Regions from separate parts of the Flavivirga eckloniae genome, predicted to be linked through region 2. Evidence: riboswitches for the same ligand, from Rfam matches in the RefSeq annotation. Region 2 holds a riboswitch; each other region holds the start of a gene.
The links. A riboswitch is a leader RNA that binds a small molecule or an ion and turns the genes downstream of it on or off. The one in region 2 is predicted to bind cobalamin.
Positions count from the first base shown of each region.

Region 1 (4,437 bases), 140 kb from region 2:
AAAGCGTTTTACAATCAAAAGCTAAATATCATTGTAGAATACATACACAATCATTTAGATAGTAAGATAGATATTAAAACGCTGGCCGAGATCTCACATTTTTCGCCGTTTCATTTTCATCGTATTAGTAGAGCGTTATTAGGAGAACCCATTGGAGCATATATTTCCAGAACACGTGTAGAAACTGCTGCAAAAATGATTCGATATACCTCTTTAGATATTGAAAGCATTGCTTATAGTGTTGGCTTTGAAACACCTTCATCCTTATCTAAAAAATTTAAAAATTATTTTGGTGTAACTCCCACTGCGTATCGCAAAAACAAATCATTCACAATTAAAAAAAAGACGATTATGGGAACAACATCCAATACAGAAAACAACAAAATTTTAAACATTAAAAAACCAAAAATCCTGGACATAGAAGATAAAAAATGTATCTATGTGCGTATGCAGGGCCCTTATAAAACATTAGACTATCCTGGGGCATGGAAAAAACTTTGGGGCGTGGTAAAAGAACAAAAACTATTTACAGCAGGCATAGAGCATTTAGGATTGCCATATGATGACCCAAAAGTAACCGATGACGATAAGATCAGGTACGACTCGTGTTTAGTAATACATAAAGACGCCAAAGCTGTAGACGACATTGGTGTTAAAACACTTAAAGGTGGTAAATTTGCCGTGTTTTTATACCAAGGAAGCTATGATTTCTTTGCCGACGTATATAACTATATTTTTAACGAATGGCTTCTAAATAATGAATATGAATTGCGCGATGAAACTGTTAGAGAAAAATACATTAGCAATCCGGAACGTGTAGAACCTCACAAGCTTAAAACAGAATTTTATATTCCAATAAAATAGATTTTTAGAAGACTTTCTTCATATTTCAAAATTAAAAGGTGTGTTATAGCTTTAACCACCTTTTAGCTAATAAATAATTTCATACTAATCGAATAATGCTATTTCGTGTTTCAATTACCATTATTAATAAAACCTCTATTAAGCAATGTATTGTTTTTTTATTAAAAACACTTTCAAAATTGTAAGTTTTTAAAATTAAATTTCCTTTAAAAAGACTACATTTGGTTCTTAAAATATTAAACGCCTACTCTCAAACCCTAAATCAATTATTCGATGTTATTATCAATAAAAGATCACTTATTATTACTTTTCGTTACAATTTTAGGCCTTAATTGTTATTCTCAAATTTCTTTTGAAAAAGGATATTACATAGACAATTCCGGACAAAAAGTTGAATGTCTAATCAAAAACATAGACTGGAAAAACAATCCGAAAGATTTCGAATACAAGCTATCGGAAACTAGTGATATAAAAAACACCAATATTAGCTACGTTCGGGAATTTGGAATTTATAATGACTCAAAATACATAAGAGAGCAAGTAAAAATAGATCGATCTAGAGAAAGTATTGATAATTTAAGTCGTAGTAGTGAACCCATATTTAGTGAAGAAAAACTCTTTTTAAAAGTATTGGTTGAGGGTAAAGCCAATTTATACCTATATGTAGATGAAAATTTAAGACGATATTTCTACAATAAAGAAGACTCTAATATTGAGCCATTAATTTATAAAAGGTACAACACTTTAGACTATTACTACATAAAGGAAAATGTCCAATTTAAACAACAATTATGGAATGATTTAAAGTGTTCTATAATTGAAATGAAACGAGTTGAAAACTTAAAGTATAAAAAGAACAGTTTAATATCTTTTTTTACCGATTACAATAGATGTAATAATTCAGACTTTACAAATTATAATGAAAATAAAAAAAGAGATTTATTCAATCTATCTATTAGACCTCGCTTGAACAACGCTTCTTTAAAAATAGAGAATACCAGATCAAACTTTACAGATACCGATTTAGGAAGTAAATTAAACTTCGGCTTTGGTATTGAAGCAGAATACATATTACCCTTTAATAAAAATAAATGGTCCATTTCAATCGAACCAACTTATCAAAGTTTTAAATCTGAAAAAACAACTAATGCAAATAACATATCTGGAGGGAGTTTAACAACAAAAGTCGCTTATAGTTCTATTGAAATCCCCTTGAGTTTAAGGCACTATTTTTTCCTTAATGATGATTCTAAGATTTTCGCAAATGTTTCCTATGTATTCGATGCAAACCTAAACTCATCAGTTGAATTTATAAACACCAATAATATTGTTTTTAGTACTCTAGATATTCAAACTCGAACTAATTTGGCCTTTGGAGTAGGTTATAAAATCTATGATACATACAGTTTAGAAGTGAGGTATCAAACGCGCAGAGAACTTTTAGGAGAATATGTTTTTTGGAATTCAAACTATCAAACATTATCAATCATTTTTGGTTATTCAATATTCTAAAAACCCAACGTACATTACTGGTAAACAACAGTTAAAATAGGTAGCTACATAACCTGTTCATAAGTTGTTTAATAACTAAAAAAGTAAACTCTAAATACAGAAAAAAGCCTTTTTATCTTTGAATAGAATTTGGTTCTAATACAATTTTCTATTGTTAGGATTAAAATGGGAATCAGGTGAAAAACCTGAACTGTTCCCGCAGCTGTAAACTCTATAAATGGTTCTACATTCTTAGTCACTGTTCTCCAACCGAACGGGAAGACGTAACAACCAGAGTAAGTCAGAAGACCTGCCATATTCAATATAAGTCACGCTTTCGGGAAAAAAGCGAATGGCACGGTGTATTCCTTTATCGAATAAACGTACCTTTTTTTATGACAAGTTAGTAATGTTCAAGTAATACAATTCTATGTATTGCAAATGGATATAATTTGGTAAAAACTGTATTACTCTAATTTAGAAATAGTATTTCAGGAAGTTCCAGGAGAAGTGAGCATTTGCTTTACTATCTCTGGTTGTGGTATACGCTGTAAAGGCTGCCACTCCCCTAACCTTTGGAAAAAAGGTAGCGGTCAATTACTATCTAAAAGTTTCTTTAAAACCATCTTAGACAAATATAAAGGCATGGCGAGTTGTGTCCTGTTTATGGGAGGAGAATGGCACAAAGAAGACCTAATTAGTTATTTAAAATGTGCTCAAAAAAACGGATACAAAACCTGTCTCTATTCTGGAGAAACCAAACTAGATGAAAGCATCTTATCTCAACTTACTTGGGTAAAAACAGGACCATGGATAGAGCTACTTGGAGGCTTGGATAGCCCAAAAACCAATCAAAAATTCATTGAAGTAAAAACCAACAACACATTAAATCATTTATTCTTAAAAAACTATTAAGCCATGATTAGATTAACAAGCGAACAGATTTCTAAAAAAATTAGCTTTATTGAAAATTACATTTCTGCAAGTAATGCAGCAGACGGATCTAAAATGGACGCAAATGCCAATGTATCCAACAAAAATATTGCTACCATGGAAGCCGAATTGAACAAGGATATTAATGTTCAAGTAAACAGACAACTGGTAAAAAACAAAATAGAAAATCTTTTTGGTAAAGATCTGGCCAATGAATATATCAGGCAAATAGAAGAGCATGAAATATATGTGCATGACGAAACCTCTTTAAAACCTTATTGCACCTCTATTAGTATGTATCCTTTTTTATTCGATGGATTAACCAAACTTGGCGGAGAAAGCAAGGCGCCACAACATCTGGAAAGTTACTGTGGCGAATTTGTTAATCTTGTTTTTGCTGTTAGTTCGCAGTTTGCGGGTGCTCTGGCCACTGTTGAGTTTTTATTGTATTTCGACTATTTCGCCAGAATTGATTTTGGAGATGATTATTTAAATACCAATACAAAAACAGTGGAAAACCACCTTCAACATGCCGTTTATGCCATTAATCAACCAGCAGCTGCTCGTGGGTATCAATCTGTTTTTTGGAATATTTCCCTGTACGATGAACAATATTTCAATAGTATGTTTGGCGATTTTGTATTTCCAGATATGACCAAGCCGCAATGGGAAAGCTTAAAGAACCTACAGCAGTTTTTTATGAAATGGTTTAACAAAGAAAGAGAAAAAGCAGTACTCACATTTCCTGTAGTTACAGCAGCTATGTTGGTAAAAGAAGGCAAACCCGTTGATACAGCATTTGCAGATATGTGCGCCACAGAATTAAGTGAAGGAAATTCTTTTTTTATTTATCAATCGGAAAGTGCCGATAGCTTAGCATCATGCTGTAGACTAAGAAACGAAATTAGCGATAATACATTTAGCTATTCGCTTGGTGCAGGAGGTGTATCTACAGGTTCTATAAATGTGATCACCTTAAACATGAATCGCCTAGTCCAAAAACAACTTGACTTAAAAACCGAAATACAAAAAATCCAGAAATACCAGGTGGCCTATCGTAAACTAATCGAAGAATATAAAGAAGCTGGTATGCTACCAGTTTATGATGCCGGATTTATTTCGTTAGACAAACAATTTTTAACCATAGGC
Region 1 covers NZ_CP025791.1:5,275,850-5,280,286, reverse strand. The annotation lists gene C1H87_RS21815 (AraC family transcriptional regulator) at 1-864, shown strand, start outside; gene C1H87_RS21810 (outer membrane beta-barrel protein) at 1,138-2,376, shown strand; cobalamin riboswitch at 2,490-2,687, shown strand; gene nrdG (anaerobic ribonucleoside-triphosphate reductase activating protein) at 2,818-3,270, shown strand; gene nrdD (anaerobic ribonucleoside-triphosphate reductase) at 3,274-4,437, shown strand, end outside.
Region 1: another riboswitch for cobalamin. It lies ahead of nrdG (anaerobic ribonucleoside-triphosphate reductase activating protein); the one in region 2 lies ahead of C1H87_RS22325 ((2Fe-2S) ferredoxin domain-containing protein).

Region 2 (4,437 bases):
GAAATAAAACACAACTTTAGTTCTAATGTGTATTATAAAGGATGTCCTTCAGGATTAACAGAAGCCATTTTAAGTAATATCCATCACATTCAAAATTATCCTTCTCCAGTTGCTAATGAGCTTAATGATTTGGCAGCAAAAACGTTTCAGCTAAACTCCGATCAATTTTTATTTACCAATGGAGCGACCGAAGCCTTTTACCTAATAGCTCAATTATTTTCTAATAAGAAAGCGGCTATTGTGTCTCCTACTTTTTCAGAATATGAAGATGCATGTAAAATTTTTAAACTCAATTACGAGTTAATTTCACGAACAGATTTAGGAAACACAGACACTGACCTCGTGTTTATTTGCAATCCTAATAACCCCGACGGAACTGTTTTTTCAAAAAAAGAATTGGAGTTTTTATTTAAGGAAAAGCCAAATACGACATTTGTTATTGATGAAGCGTATATCGAGTTTACAAATAGTATTGATTCTATCATGCCGCTCACAGAGAATTACAGTAATGTAATTGTGGTACGCTCTTTAACCAAAACATTTACAATTCCTGGGTTGCGTTTAGGCTATATCGTTTCAAGTGCTTCAAACATCGTGAAACTTTTAAGTTTAAAAATGCCTTGGAGCGTGAATTCATTGGCTATAAAAGCAGGTGAATTTATTTTTAACAATTATAAAACACTTCAGTTTAATGCTTCAGAATTACTAACCGAAGCTACCGTTTTTAAAAAACAACTCTCACAATTAGAAGGATTAAACGTTTGTGAAAGCAATACACCCTATTTTTTAGTTCAATTGCAAAATAAATCAGCCAAGGAATTAAAGGAGTTCCTGATAAAAACACACCAAATACTAATTAGAGATGCTACCAATTTTTCTCGATTAAAAGGCGAGTATATTCGGGTCTCTACACAAAGTAAAGAAGCTAATATTAAACTTGTTCAAGCCTTAAAGGAATGGCTTTAAATACTATTTACATATTAATTGTTGCCTTTTGCTTAGATCTGCTTTTTGGTGACCCTAAATGGATGCCACATCTCATTGTTTTCTACGGAAAAGCAATTGCTTTTGGTGAAAAAATAGGTAATAAGGGCAGGGGCAAATTACTAAAAGGCATGTTTTTATCTATTGTATTAATAAGCGCCGCTTTTGTAATGCCGTTGTTAATGATACAATGGCTAAACTCAAAAGGTTTTACTATCCTTAGTATCTTATTTTCAATAGTCATGTTATTTTATTGCTTGGCAAACAAAACATTAATACAAGAAGGAAAGGCTGTTTTTAAAACACTAAAAGATGAAGGTTTAGATGCTGGACGCAAACGTTTATCTTGGATTGTTGGACGAGAAACTAACAACTTAAACGAACAACAAATAAGGATAGCCACTTTTGAAACGATGTCAGAAAATTTAAGTGATGGCGTCATTGCACCACTGTTTTATTTTGCAATATTTGGAATACCGGGTGTAATGGCTTATAAAATGATCAACACATTAGATTCTATGATCGGATACAAAAATGATCGTTATATCCTGTTCGGAAGATTTGCCGCAAAACTAGACGATGTTGTTAATTACCTTCCAGCCAGAATTACTGCCTTTTTAATAGTAATTGTTCGGTTTAAATTAGGAGGCATTCACTTTATTTTAAAAGAAGGGAAAAAACACAGTAGCCCAAATGCAGGCTACCCAGAAGCAGCATTGGCCTATGTTTTAAATTGTCAATTTGGAGGCCCCAATTATTATCATGGGAAATTGGTTGACAAACCATTTATAGGAAGCAACAATCGTGAAATTAAACACGAAGAAATTAAAACCGTTAGTCAAATTAACTACGCAGTAAGTACTTTGTTTTGTATATTAATTATTGTTGTTTTTCTTGTGCTTTAAATGGATAACCTTCAAAAAAAATACATTATTACTGGAGCCCCAGGTACTGGAAAAACGACTTTGATAAATCTCTTAAAGGACAGTGTACCTTGCATGGACGAAGTGTCTAGAAAAGTAATTATTGACGAACAAAAACATGGGAGACATGGGATGCCTTGGCTAGATATCAATCGATTTACCAATCTTGTTTATAAAATAACAAACGAAGAGTTGTCAAATAATAAAGCACTTGTTTGTGATCGTTCTTTACTAGATTTGGAAGCCTACTTAACCGTTGCAGAAAAGGAAATTCCAAACTATTTAAAAACATGTCCTTATCATGAAGTCTATCATAAAAAAGTGTTTTTTGCACCAACTTGGTTTGAGATTTATTGTAAAGACGGACAGAGATTGCAAGAGTTTGATTATTGCCTCAAGTTAGAAAAAGCCCTTTTAGAATATTATAAAAAAAGAGGGTTTGATATTATTATGCTCTCAAAAACATCTCCTTTAAAAAGAGTAGAATTCATTTTGAATTTAATCCTTTAGTTCAAAAAAAAATGATACATTCGTAGCGCTTTTGGTTTCTTATATTTTTTATTAAAAATATAGAATTAAAAGGGAATTTGGTGTAAATCCAAAACTGTTCCCGCAGCTGTAAGCTCTAAAAAAGCTTTTAACATGAAGTCACTGTTCTAAAGAATGGGAAGACGTTAAAAGTAGAGTAAGTCAGAAGACCTGCCTAATGCACAACATAATTTAAACTTTCGGGAATAAAAGTTAAAGTGTTCGATAGCCCATTTCTGGGCTCCTTACTCTTCATTTTTATTTCTTTATAAAAAGTAAGATGGGGAAAAATATAGCCAATACGACACATACCTTTTTCTTTTGCGATGGAGGTTCTTGTAAAAAAGCAGGAAGTGAAGAAGTTGTAAGAACAGCAAGAGCTTATTTACGTAACAATGAGCTTTGGAACAACACACATACCATTAAAACCAGATGTAATGGAAGGTGTGAAGACGCTCCCACATGTATAGTGCATCCTGGAGAATTTTGGTATAAAGAACTGACTCCAGAAAAAATAAATCATATTGTAAAAGGACATATAAATAATGAATGCCCCATTGAAACCGAATTATTGTATCAAAATGGTTGGGAAAAGCAAGCTTCAAATAATGAAAGAGCCCCAATAAAACCAAAACCTTTTGAATTAAAAGATGATAAAGAATTAGGTGAATGCTACATGACAAAAGGGTTTAGCTCAGACCAATACCTATACCCACTATTCTTATACCTGCTCGAAAACCCACAAGGCATAACACTTCATATCCCGAATCAAAACCCAATTCCGTTTAAAGAAATATGCGCTGTAGACTACTCAAAAGAGCACATACTTGAGTTGATAACTAAAACAGACAGCATCCCATTAACTATAGCCGCAGTTCCAAAAGAAAATAAAGAATTACAGCAATCAAAAATTTCTGTTACAGAATATTTTTATCAAAAAGAAACCCAACAAACAGGGATACGTTTCAAGAATAAATTTGGACAAACTTTAGGGAAAATTTCCATCAATTCTAATGAAAGCAGTGTTTGGAATTATTGTACAAAAATTCAGTTACTAAACACAAGCCCAATCGTGTGATGAAAGAACAAATTTCTATACTAGGATTAGGGTGGTTAGGTTTACCGCTTGCTTTAGAGCTACAAAAAAAAGGACATGCAATCAGTGGTTCTGTATCAGGATTAGACAAACTAAAAACCTTTGCAAAATATACGTTTTCCGCAACAAGAATACATGTTGCATCAGATACCATTATTGGCGATTGGGATGCCTTTATATATGAAGCATCTACCATAATCATTAATTTTCCTCCAAAGCGAATTGAAAATATAGAAACCATTTATCCGCTTCAAATCGAACAAATTATTCAACGCACGCCCAAACATGTAAAAGTCATTTTTGTTAGTTCCACGTCTGTATATCAAAACACAAATCGTTTAACAGATGAAACAGAATGCTGTCAACCAGAAAAAGCTTCAGGTATAGGCGTATTAAAAGCAGAGCAATTATTACGAGAGCACTTTGGGAGTAACTTAACCATTTTGCGTTTAGCAGGATTGATAGGCCCTCAACGTCATCCAGGACGGTTTTTAGCAAACAAAAAACATCTAAAAAATCCAAATATTCCTGTGAATCTAATTCATCAAAAAGATGCGATTGGGTTGATCGAGTCCATTATAGACCAACATTATTTTGGAGACATTATCAATGGTTGTGCCGACGAGCATCCTAAGCGGAAAGCATTTTACGAAAAAGCCGCTTTAAAACTGGAGCTACCAGCACCTGTTTTTGAAGACACAGAACATGAAAGCTATAAACTAATTGATAATACAAAATCAAAAAAAGCACTTCATTTTAAGTATGAATATTCTAACCCCGAGTGGATTTTTTCAAAAAGTAAATTACCAGAAATAACGATTGCAGGAGCGGGGCCGGGCAATAAAAATTTATTGACCCTAAAAGCGTTTCATGCACTCCAAAATGCAGAAGTAATACTGCACGATA
Region 2 covers NZ_CP025791.1:5,416,372-5,420,808, forward strand. The annotation lists gene C1H87_RS22310 (pyridoxal phosphate-dependent aminotransferase) at 1-966, shown strand, start outside; gene cbiB (adenosylcobinamide-phosphate synthase CbiB) at 957-1,889, shown strand; gene C1H87_RS22320 (AAA family ATPase) at 1,890-2,417, shown strand; cobalamin riboswitch at 2,433-2,628, shown strand; gene C1H87_RS22325 ((2Fe-2S) ferredoxin domain-containing protein) at 2,716-3,513, shown strand; gene cobA (uroporphyrinogen-III C-methyltransferase) at 3,513-4,437, shown strand, end outside.

Region 3 (4,437 bases), 580 kb from region 2:
TGTACCTAATCTTGCTAATAATAGGTTTTCATCTGATGAAGATTACACCAATTACCTAGAGGATTTTACCAAACCTCAAGACTTATTTGAAAGTTTAATATATGAAAGAAAAACAGTAGACAGGTTTAGCTGGATCGTTGATGATTATTTTGAATTAGAACGTCAATTCCAAGGCATCACAGGTACTAACGGTATGGAGTTCGGTTTTTTTGCGACACCAAACAGTAGTACAGAAGGGTTTTGTGCTATTCGTCTGGTTTTACCCAATAGCCCTGCCGATAATAATAACCTAAAACGTGGTGACATTTTTTATGGTATTGACGGTAACAGACTTACCAATGATAATATAAACGCTTTGCTAAATCAAGAAACGTATACTATAAATCTAGGGTTTTATAATGACAAAGGCACACCTGAAACTACCGACGATTCTATAGATCCGCTTAACAAAGATATTACCCTTACTAAAGTTCAATACACCGAAAACCCTATTCATAAAACAGATGTAATAACTGTAGGCGGCGAAAAAGTTGGCTATTTAATGTACAATGGCTTTACTTCTGGTTCTGAAAATGCATTGAATACTGTTTTTGCCGATTTTAAATCCAATAATATACAACACCTAATTGTAGATTTAAGATATAATCCGGGTGGTTCTGTTAGCACAGAAACTTATTTAGCTAGTATGATTACGGGGCAATTTACCGGAGAAGTTTTTCAAAAACTTGTTTATAATGAAGATTTACAGGCAGAAAACAATACCTATAAATTCACTAATAAAATAGATGAAGGTTCAGCCATTAACAGTTTAGGTCTTACAAAATTATATATACTTACTACTGGTAGATCTGCTTCGGCCAGCGAAGGACTGATAAACGGTTTAAATCCATATATCGATGTTATACAGTTAGGAACGAATACTACCGGGAAAACCCAAGCATCTATAACCATTTATGATTCCCCAAACTTCGGAAAAAAAGGCGCAAACCCAGGACATACCTATGCTATGCAGCCTCTAGTTGCTAACGGTGTTAATAAAGATGATGTAACTGTACCATCTTCTGGTATAACTCCTAAAATAGAACTAGAAGAAAGCCCCTTAAATTATGGTATTTTAGGCAACATCGACGAACCTTTATTAGCAGCAGCTTTAGCAGATATTGAAGGTTCTACTGTTAAAATAGCAAACATAAAGGCTAAATCTGGCTTATCTTTTAAGTTATTAAAAGACAGTAACGACCTTAATCCTTTTGAAGGGGGCATGCGCATTAACCAATAAAATAATAAATCTAGTCAATTAAAATTTTACCAGAATTGGTTCTGTATATTCTTGTAATAAAATATTTAATACGATAACAATAAACGCTCTCAAAATATACAGAGAGCGTTTTTTAATTACTATCATTGTTTACTTATAAATAATGCCACCGTTTTAGTGGCATTTAAATAAAGTGTTTAAGTTACAGGTATTAACCTTTCTATAAGGTTAACTGAAAGCCTATTCTAACATTTCTTCCTTTAGTTACATAGCCTGGAACGTCTTGATAATCTTCATTCAAAACGTTGTCGATACCTCCAAAGAATTTTATTTTGTCTTTTAAAGCCTTATGGCTTAAGTATAGATTAACTAAACTAAAACTTTCCAAAGGAGGCACAAAACTGTTTTCAAATCTATCATGCACGTACTGGTACGACAAAGAAGCAAACGTCGTTTTGCAAAGATTGTAACCTATCTGTAAATTTCCTTTATGTTTAGGTATTCTACGAGCTAAACTTTCTTTATACTCTGTAAATGCATAGTTAGCCGAAATAGATAGTTTCTCTAATGGCGTGGCATTAACTTCAACCTCTACACCTCTAGCATTCAATTTATCGGTTGCATTTACATATCCGCCATCAATCCATAATACCGTGTTTTTTTCTTCCCTATTAAAGAAAAGCCCAGTAATTCTAAAATCGTTGTTCAATTTAAACTCTACTCCAGTTTCAATAGTTCTATTTTCTTCTGGTTCTAAATCTGGGTTTGGACCAAAAGAACCAAACAATTGAGATAAAGAAGGTGTGATAAATGATGTACTATAAGATCCAAAAACTTTTGTATAACCCTCGTCATTTGATTTTATGGTGAACGATGGGTTTAAATTATATGTAAAATGGGAACCATATTCGCTGTGATTATTTAACCTTCCACCAGCGTTAACATTTAATCCAAAATCTGATACAAAAACAAAATTTAAATAAGGGTCAATATTTGTAAATGATTCTTCTTCAACAAAATCAGCTTTACTATCTATAACATTTAGTCCAACAATGGTATAAAACATTTTATCAAACACATACTTATTATAGGCATCTATAACATAGTTTTTTGATTTGAATATTGACGGAAAAGCAGAAATAAATTCCCTATCATATTCACTAAAAGCCGCATTTAAATTAACACTACCATTTCTATACTTATACTTTGAAGACAATCCAGCTCTAAATTGCTTGTTTTTGAATTCATCATCAGTATCTACTAAATTAAAATCCGCATCAAATCCATCAAAACCAGATTTTAAATCTGAAAAATTCCCATAAACATTTAAAGATAACGCTTTGTTAAACCTATAGCCCAAGTTAACATCAACCCCATACTTTGAATATGCATCTTTTTCATTAGTATCACTAATTGCAGCAGAAAGCCCATCGGTATATTGATTGCTAAACGCTGCTCGGTAAGTAAACTTATTTAGAGTACCATTAAAAGCAACACTATTATTAAAATCTGCAATGTCATAATTTTGATCCGACTCAGACTGATTCGTTCCTAAACTTGAAGCAACAACAGCACTTATCTTTTTAGTTCCAGCTTTTTTAGTTGTTATATTAATAACCGCCGATGCAGCTCCACTACCATATAAAGTACTGGCCGCCCCTTTAATTATTTCGATAGATTCAATTTGACTTAAATTTAAAAGCCTAAAATCATAAGCCCCGCTAAGCTGCGACGGATCACTTACTTGTACACCATCAATTAAAACTAAAACCTGACGGTTACGTCCACCACGAATATAAACGTCTAAATTTTGTCCGGCGTTACTCCTACTCCCGTTAATTTCAATACCCGATTTCGTGTTGATTAATTCCGAAACCGTTCTTCCTTGGTTTCTTTCAATTTCTTGCTTAGAAATCTTAATAACTGTTTTTCCTGAATTTTCACGTTTCAATTTAAATCTTGAATCTGTGATTACAACTTCATCAAGTTGTTCTAAATTAGTTGAATCCTGCTCCTGTTGAGCAAAACCAATTAAAGATACACCAAAACACAGTGCCCCAAAAACATTTAATTTTTTGTTCATTACAATGAATAATTAATCGAGAGATCGCATGTATATCATACGCAAACTTTTGTCCCGAAAGTTTAACTTATTTGTTTTGAAAATGGCAGGTCTCCTGACTTGTTTTACGTTATTTTACCTTCCCAGCAAAAAGCCAGTGGTTTTGAAGTTAATAACATCCTCTATCGAGGTACCGAAACAGGTTCGGTTTAAACTTACAGTTGCGGGAACAGTTCAAGAATGAAGAAAATGATTTTAGATATTTAAAATCATAAATCTTTTCACTTGATTCCCTTTTAATCCGTTCAATTAAAATTGAATAGAACCAAAATTCGCTGCAAATATACTAATCCATTTTAGATTTAAAAGTACTCTTGTACTTTATTCATTTAAATATGTAATCTTTGCAAAACCATTAAAATAATTTTCTTCTTATGATTCTTTATATAACAGGAGGCGAACGTTCAGGAAAAAGTAGCTACGCACAAAACTTAGCATTATCGCTTTCAAATTCACCTAAGTATATAGCAACATCTCGTATTTGGGGAGACGACCATAAAAAACGAATTGAGAGACATATTGCAGATAGAGACGAAAGATGGACATCTGTTGAAGAAGAAAAAGCAATTTCTAAAGTAATAAACACAAAAGAGGTCGTTGTTATAGATTGTGTGACTTTATGGCTCACAAATTTTTATATGGACACAAAAAATAATGTTGAAGAAAGCTTAGAATTAGCAAAAGCCGAATTTAATAAATTGCTAGGTTTGGATGCTACCATTATTATTATTTCCAACGAAATAGGTATGGGCGTACATGCCCAGACCGAAATAGGCAGAAAATTCACAGAACTTCAGGGTTGGATGAATCAACACATTGCCAAAAATGCAGATAAAGCGACTTTTATGGTATCTGGAATACCCGTAAAACTAAAATAAAAAACCTACTATATGAATCCTGAATTAGAAACAAAACTTCAGCATAAAATAGATACAAAAACAAAGCCCATTGGCGCTTTAGGTGAACTAGAACGTATCGCTTTTCAAATTGGCTGTATTCAACAAACCGAAAGTCCGAAAATAGAAAAACCGTCGGTTGTGGTATTTGCAGGCGACCA
Region 3 covers NZ_CP025791.1:4,839,977-4,844,413, reverse strand. The annotation lists gene C1H87_RS19840 (S41 family peptidase) at 1-1,279, shown strand, start outside; gene C1H87_RS19835 (TonB-dependent receptor plug domain-containing protein) at 1,479-3,341, opposite strand; cobalamin riboswitch at 3,409-3,665, opposite strand; gene C1H87_RS19830 (bifunctional adenosylcobinamide kinase/adenosylcobinamide-phosphate guanylyltransferase) at 3,755-4,258, shown strand; gene cobT (nicotinate-nucleotide--dimethylbenzimidazole phosphoribosyltransferase) at 4,271-4,437, shown strand, end outside.
Region 3: another riboswitch for cobalamin. It lies ahead of C1H87_RS19835 (TonB-dependent receptor plug domain-containing protein); the one in region 2 lies ahead of C1H87_RS22325 ((2Fe-2S) ferredoxin domain-containing protein).